Regions from separate parts of the Bacillus pumilus genome, predicted to be linked through region 2. Evidence: a T-box and tRNA genes for the amino acid it is inferred to sense, from the RefSeq annotation. Region 2 holds a T-box; the other holds one or more tRNA genes.
The links. A T-box is a leader RNA that pairs with one kind of tRNA and senses whether it is charged. The one in region 2 lies ahead of alaS (alanine--tRNA ligase), so its partner is inferred to be a tRNA-Ala.

Region 1 (3,407 bases), 1.5 Mb from region 2:
TTTTTTGTGTTTTTGAAAAAATTACTTCTATTAAATCACTTTGTAAAGTGAGAAGTGATGATGTAGTAAGCCTCATCGATCAATTAATTTTTCTGTTCGTCTCACTTTCATGTACTCTCATTGAACAACGCAGCTGTTGTGTGGATCGGTCGTTCAATTCGTTTAGAATGAAGATCAAAAGCATAGAAAGCAGCCAATAAGAATTTTCTTTGGCAGCCAGATACAGAGGGCTGTTTAGAGACACACTAGATAACTGAGTATTGCCAAAGAACATATAGCACCTTCAGTCAATTTTTTCGCCCGCTCTAAGTAAGAACAAGAAAGAATCAATAACTAACTTGTTAACCAAGTAACACTTTAATATTGAAGATGGTAAAGAACAGCATCATTCACGGATATTTTTGCACGAAAATGATTTCTCAGAAAAATAAAATAATAAAAGAATCCCTTCTCTAGATGATTTGTATGAGAAGATATATTGAAGAAAACAAGCATATAAAAAGCGTGAAAAGGGTCATTTCACACCAATAAAGCTTTATTAGAGCGCTTTTTAACAAAAAAACATAAAAAAATGAAAAAAAGACTTTTAAAATGATGAGACAAGTGGTAAACTTCTTTAGGTGCCTTAACGAAAAGATGAAAAAAACAACGTTGAAATAAATTCAAAAATTATTTTAAAAAAGTCTTTACAAACAATATCTTATCGTTATATAATACTACTTGTCGGATCGAGAGACATTCGAAATGACAACACAATATGGAGGATTAGCTCAGCTGGGAGAGCATCTGCCTTACAAGCAGAGGGTCGGCGGTTCGAGCCCGTCATCCTCCACCATATTTATTCTTACATAATGTTAGGATAGATAAAGCCGGTGTAGCTCAACTGGTAGAGCAACTGACTTGTAATCAGTAGGTTGGGGGTTCAAGTCCTCTTGCCGGCACCAGTTTCATATGGTAAGATAGACAAGTCGCTTTTAAAGCGAGCCATTAGCTCAGTTGGTAGAGCATCTGACTTTTAATCAGAGGGTCGAAGGTTCGAGTCCTTCATGGCTCACCATGTTTCATGCGGGTGTGGCGGAATTGGCAGACGCGCTAGACTTAGGATCTAGTGTCTTTATGACGTGGGGGTTCAAGTCCCTTCACCCGCATTGCCAAATAAAATAAAGAAATCCTGTAATGCGGAAGTAGTTCAGTGGTAGAACACCACCTTGCCAAGGTGGGGGTCGCGGGTTCGAATCCCGTCTTCCGCTTATACCATCCACGCCGGGGTGGTGGAATTGGCAGACACACAGGACTTAAAATCCTGCGGTAGGTGACTACCGTGCCGGTTCAAGTCCGGCCCTCGGCATTATAAAATAAGCGCCCGTAGCTCAATTGGATAGAGCGTTTGACTACGGATCAAAAGGTTAGGGGTTCGACTCCTCTCGGGCGCGCCATTAAGATCGGGAAGTAGCTCAGCTTGGTAGAGCACTTGGTTTGGGACCAAGGGGTCGCAGGTTCGAATCCTGTCTTCCCGACCATCTTTTATGGGGCCTTAGCTCAGCTGGGAGAGCGCCTGCCTTGCACGCAGGAGGTCAGCGGTTCGATCCCGCTAGGCTCCACCAATATGATCTTTGAAAACTAAACAAGACAAAACGTACCTGTTAATTCGAGTTTTTATAAAAAATCCTATGTTATATCATAGGTAGTCAGTCAAACACTGACGAAAAACAAAACTTCGGTTTTGTACTTTTTCGGAGAGTTTGATCCTGGCTCAGGACGAACGCTGGCGGCGTGCCTAATACATGCAAGTCGAGCGGACAGAAGGGAGCTTGCTCCCGGATGTTAGCGGCGGACGGGTGAGTAACACGTGGGTAACCTGCCTGTAAGACTGGGATAACTCCGGGAAACCGGAGCTAATACCGGATAGTTCCTTGAACCGCATGGTTCAAGGATGAAAGACGGTTTCGGCTGTCACTTACAGATGGACCCGCGGCGCATTAGCTAGTTGGTGGGGTAATGGCTCACCAAGGCGACGATGCGTAGCCGACCTGAGAGGGTGATCGGCCACACTGGGACTGAGACACGGCCCAGACTCCTACGGGAGGCAGCAGTAGGGAATCTTCCGCAATGGACGAAAGTCTGACGGAGCAACGCCGCGTGAGTGATGAAGGTTTTCGGATCGTAAAGCTCTGTTGTTAGGGAAGAACAAGTGCGAGAGTAACTGCTCGCACCTTGACGGTACCTAACCAGAAAGCCACGGCTAACTACGTGCCAGCAGCCGCGGTAATACGTAGGTGGCAAGCGTTGTCCGGAATTATTGGGCGTAAAGGGCTCGCAGGCGGTTTCTTAAGTCTGATGTGAAAGCCCCCGGCTCAACCGGGGAGGGTCATTGGAAACTGGGAAACTTGAGTGCAGAAGAGGAGAGTGGAATTCCACGTGTAGCGGTGAAATGCGTAGAGATGTGGAGGAACACCAGTGGCGAAGGCGACTCTCTGGTCTGTAACTGACGCTGAGGAGCGAAAGCGTGGGGAGCGAACAGGATTAGATACCCTGGTAGTCCACGCCGTAAACGATGAGTGCTAAGTGTTAGGGGGTTTCCGCCCCTTAGTGCTGCAGCTAACGCATTAAGCACTCCGCCTGGGGAGTACGGTCGCAAGACTGAAACTCAAAGGAATTGACGGGGGCCCGCACAAGCGGTGGAGCATGTGGTTTAATTCGAAGCAACGCGAAGAACCTTACCAGGTCTTGACATCCTCTGACAACCCTAGAGATAGGGCTTTCCCTTCGGGGACAGAGTGACAGGTGGTGCATGGTTGTCGTCAGCTCGTGTCGTGAGATGTTGGGTTAAGTCCCGCAACGAGCGCAACCCTTGATCTTAGTTGCCAGCATTTAGTTGGGCACTCTAAGGTGACTGCCGGTGACAAACCGGAGGAAGGTGGGGATGACGTCAAATCATCATGCCCCTTATGACCTGGGCTACACACGTGCTACAATGGACAGAACAAAGGGCTGCGAGACCGCAAGGTTTAGCCAATCCCATAAATCTGTTCTCAGTTCGGATCGCAGTCTGCAACTCGACTGCGTGAAGCTGGAATCGCTAGTAATCGCGGATCAGCATGCCGCGGTGAATACGTTCCCGGGCCTTGTACACACCGCCCGTCACACCACGAGAGTTTGCAACACCCGAAGTCGGTGAGGTAACCTTTATGGAGCCAGCCGCCGAAGGTGGGGCAGATGATTGGGGTGAAGTCGTAACAAGGTAGCCGTATCGGAAGGTGCGGCTGGATCACCTCCTTTCTAAGGATATATGGAGCAGCGTGCGTTTTCGTCTTGTTTAGTTTTGAAGGATCATTCCTTCAAGACATGTCTCTAGCGAGACAGGATTGTTCTTTGAAAACTAGATAACAATAAGTAATACATTCACA
Region 2 (3,407 bases):
CCCAAAACGTCTTTTAGCGCCTGATGCAAAAGATGTGTCGCTGTATGGTTTTTCACAATGCCTTTTCGAAGAGCTGATTCCACTTCCGCAGTGACTTCAAGTCCTTTTTTGGCTGTACCGCTTACGACTACTCCCTCATGAACATGCTGACCATTTGGCGCCTTTTTCACATCTTTGATGTCAATGTTCACTTCAGCGCTTTTCAATGTCCCTTTATCAGCCACTTGTCCGCCGCTTTCCGCATAGAAAGGTGTTTCATCTAACAAAATTTGCACTGTATCGCCTTCATGTGCTTCTGTGACAATTTCACCGTTTTGAAGCAATTCGACAATATGGGCATCTGCCGTTAGATTTTCGTAGCCAACAAATGTGCTTTCTACTTTAATATCTCCTAAAGCGCCACCTTGAACCTGCATACTGCCGACATCTTGTCTCGCATTTCTTGCACGTTCACGCTGCTTCTCCATCTCAGCCTGGAAGCCTTCTCGATCCACTGTCATGTTCTCATCTTCTGCGTATTCTTCTGTGAGCTCGACAGGGAATCCATACGTGTCATACAGCTTAAATACATCTTCACCTGAAATCTGTGTGCTGCCTTTGTCTCTTTCTTTTTTGATGACTTCTGACAAAATAGCTAAGCCTTCGTTCAGTGTTTCATGGAAGCGTTCTTCTTCATTCTTGATGACTTTCGCAATAAATTCTTCTTTCGCTTGTACATCTGGGTAGAAATCCTTCATGATTTCCGCCACAACTGGAACTAGGTCAAACATAAACGGGCGATGGATGTGAATGGTTTTTGCATAACGCACGGCACGGCGAAGCAAACGTCTTAACACATACCCGCGGCCTTCATTGGAAGGAAGCGCTCCATCACTTACAGCAAAGGCAACCGTTCGGATGTGGTCCGCAATGACTTTGAATGCTGTATCCTTTTCCTTTGTCTCGCCATAGCTTTCTCCAGAAATGGTCTCAACTGCACGAATAATTGGCATGAATAGATCTGTATCAAAATTCGTTGGCACGTTTTGAATGACAGATACCATTCGTTCAAGACCCATCCCTGTATCAATGTTTTTTTTCGGCAGCGGCGTGTATGACCCATCTGGATTATGGTTAAATTCAGAGAACACTAGGTTCCACACTTCTAGATAACGCTCATTTTCTCCACCAGGATATAATTCTGGATCGTTCATGTCGTCACCGTACGATTCACCGCGGTCATAGAAAATTTCTGTATTCGGTCCACTTGGGCCCTCGCCAATATCCCAGAAGTTGCCTTCAAGGCGAATAATACGTTCTTCAGGTACACCGATTTTATCTCTCCATAGAACATACGCTTCTTCATCCTCTGGATGGACAGTGACAGATAACAAATTCGGGTCAAAGCCAATCCACTCGTCACTTGTGAGGAATTCCCACGCCCATTCGATCGCTTCTTCTTTAAAATAATCACCAATAGAGAAGTTGCCGAGCATTTCAAAGAACGTATGATGGCGTGCCGTTTTTCCTACGTTTTCAATATCATTTGTACGTATCGATTTTTGCGCGTTGCAAATACGCGGATTTTCAGGTACGACGCGGCCATCAAAGTATTTCTTTAATGTTGCCACGCCGCTGTTGATCCACAAAAGTGTCGGATCATCATGCGGTACGAGTGATGCACTCGGTTCTACAGCATGTCCTTTTTCTTTAAAAAAGTCTAAAAACATTTGGCGTACTTGAGCTGAAGTTAAAGTTTTCATTCAAAAAATCCTCCCTTATCATTCATCAATCTCCACACAAACGAAAAAACATCCCGCCCTATGCAAGCACAAAACGACTTACACAGGGACGAGATGCTCTCGCGGTACCACCCTGATTATAGACCTATTCCGTCTATCACCTTCACATCCGATAACGCCGGAAGAGAGCGGCAGTGTTTATCTGCACTCGGGACTAGCTTCCGTTAAAGGTCTGATAAGGCTTTTCTCAGCAAAATAAAGCCTCTCTCTGCAACAGCTTTTTAACGTACTCGGGTCCGTCATTGAATTCAGTATGTAGTATGAATCGAAATTATTATAGACAACTCGGCTTCTCTTGTCAATGAACGCTTCGTCTCATGAGGATATATTGCACAATGATCACTCTGATGATAGCGGCAGTTGGTACGGCTAAAATCATGCCTATTAAACCAAATAACTCTCCTCCTGCTAGCAAGACAAGCATAATGACGACAGGATGCATATGAAGACTTCTTCCTACGATGATCGGGCTGAGGACGTTGCTTTCTAAAAATTGCAGCACCGCTACTGTAATCAGCACAATAATAACCGATTTAACCGAGATGGTAAACGCAATAAAGACAGCGGGAACCGCACCGATAATCGGTCCAAAATACGGAATGACATTCGTTGCGCCAATCAGCATACCTAGGACAAGCGGATACGGGATATGAAACAGCCAAAGCACAATGGCTGCTGCACCTCCAATTAATGAACAGACAAGCAGCTGCCCTCTAATATAATTACCAAGCGATTCATCAACTGCCTTCACAAACGCATGTCCCCTCTTCCGAAATGATGGCGGCGTCAAATACCATGCAACCCGCTTCATCGTATTCATGTCCTTCACCATATAAAAAACAAGAAAAGGAATGAGCGCTGCAACTAATGCGTAATCAAGTAATACTTTACAGCTAAGAATCATTCGCTCCGCGCCGTTAGCTGCATATGTCTCCGATTGAACAATTAAGCGATCCAAGCGGTCGTGAAGTCCGTCGGGCCAATGGCTTGTATGATGATGAATATGTGATAAAGCGCCATTATACGTTTCCGCAAGCACAGGAATTTGTTCTGACAACTCATTTAACTGCTTGATCATGACAGGCGCCCCTTTATAAACCGCAAGCCCAATCCCGCCAAAAAACAGTACATAAATCAATAAGAGACTAACAGTCCTTGGTAAGCCCCCCGCGTGCAATTTTTCCACTATCGGATAAAGCAGATAAGAAATAAAAATGGCAATGAGCAGCGGAATTAGAACCGCCTTTAACAACAAAAAAATAGGCCTCCATAACTCGTCGAGCTGCAGTAAAATGAGCAAGGATGCAAGGACAAGCAGGACCCCTGCGGCATATATCAGAAATTGGATCGGACGTTTCTTCACCTTTTTCACCTCTTTTCTTATTGTTTATCCATCTTCTGTAATTATCCATGTAAATAAAATTTGTCCTAACTTTGTTAAAAATGAATACACATGAAACATACAGCTCCATCCAAAGTCACTAAAATGTCTACACTGAATATTCCATCATGTACAAGAGGAGGTTCTTCATGATCACATTCGAAGAAGTCAACAAGCATTATGGCCAGTTCCATGTACTAAAAGACATTAACCTACATATTCAAAAAGGTGAGGTTGTCGTGATC

Region 1: it has a tRNA-Ala gene. The T-box ahead of alaS (alanine--tRNA ligase) is inferred to sense a tRNA for this amino acid. The anticodon was not compared.

What each region holds. Positions count from the first base shown of each region.
Region 1 is NZ_LT906438.1:97,811-101,217, forward strand. Features, by position in the region: tRNA gene CKW02_RS00510 (tRNA-Val) at 760-835, shown strand; tRNA gene CKW02_RS00515 (tRNA-Thr) at 869-944, shown strand; tRNA gene CKW02_RS00520 (tRNA-Lys) at 982-1,057, shown strand; tRNA gene CKW02_RS00525 (tRNA-Leu) at 1,066-1,148, shown strand; tRNA gene CKW02_RS00530 (tRNA-Gly) at 1,179-1,250, shown strand; tRNA gene CKW02_RS00535 (tRNA-Leu) at 1,263-1,348, shown strand; tRNA gene CKW02_RS00540 (tRNA-Arg) at 1,360-1,436, shown strand; tRNA gene CKW02_RS00545 (tRNA-Pro) at 1,444-1,520, shown strand; tRNA gene CKW02_RS00550 (tRNA-Ala) at 1,529-1,604, shown strand; rRNA gene CKW02_RS00555 (16S ribosomal RNA) at 1,731-3,279, shown strand.
Region 2 is NZ_LT906438.1:2,422,877-2,426,283, forward strand. Features, by position in the region: gene alaS (alanine--tRNA ligase) at 1-1,742, opposite strand, end outside; T-box leader at 1,824-2,033, opposite strand; gene CKW02_RS12500 (AI-2E family transporter) at 2,080-3,144, opposite strand; gene CKW02_RS12505 (amino acid ABC transporter ATP-binding protein) at 3,312-3,407, shown strand, end outside.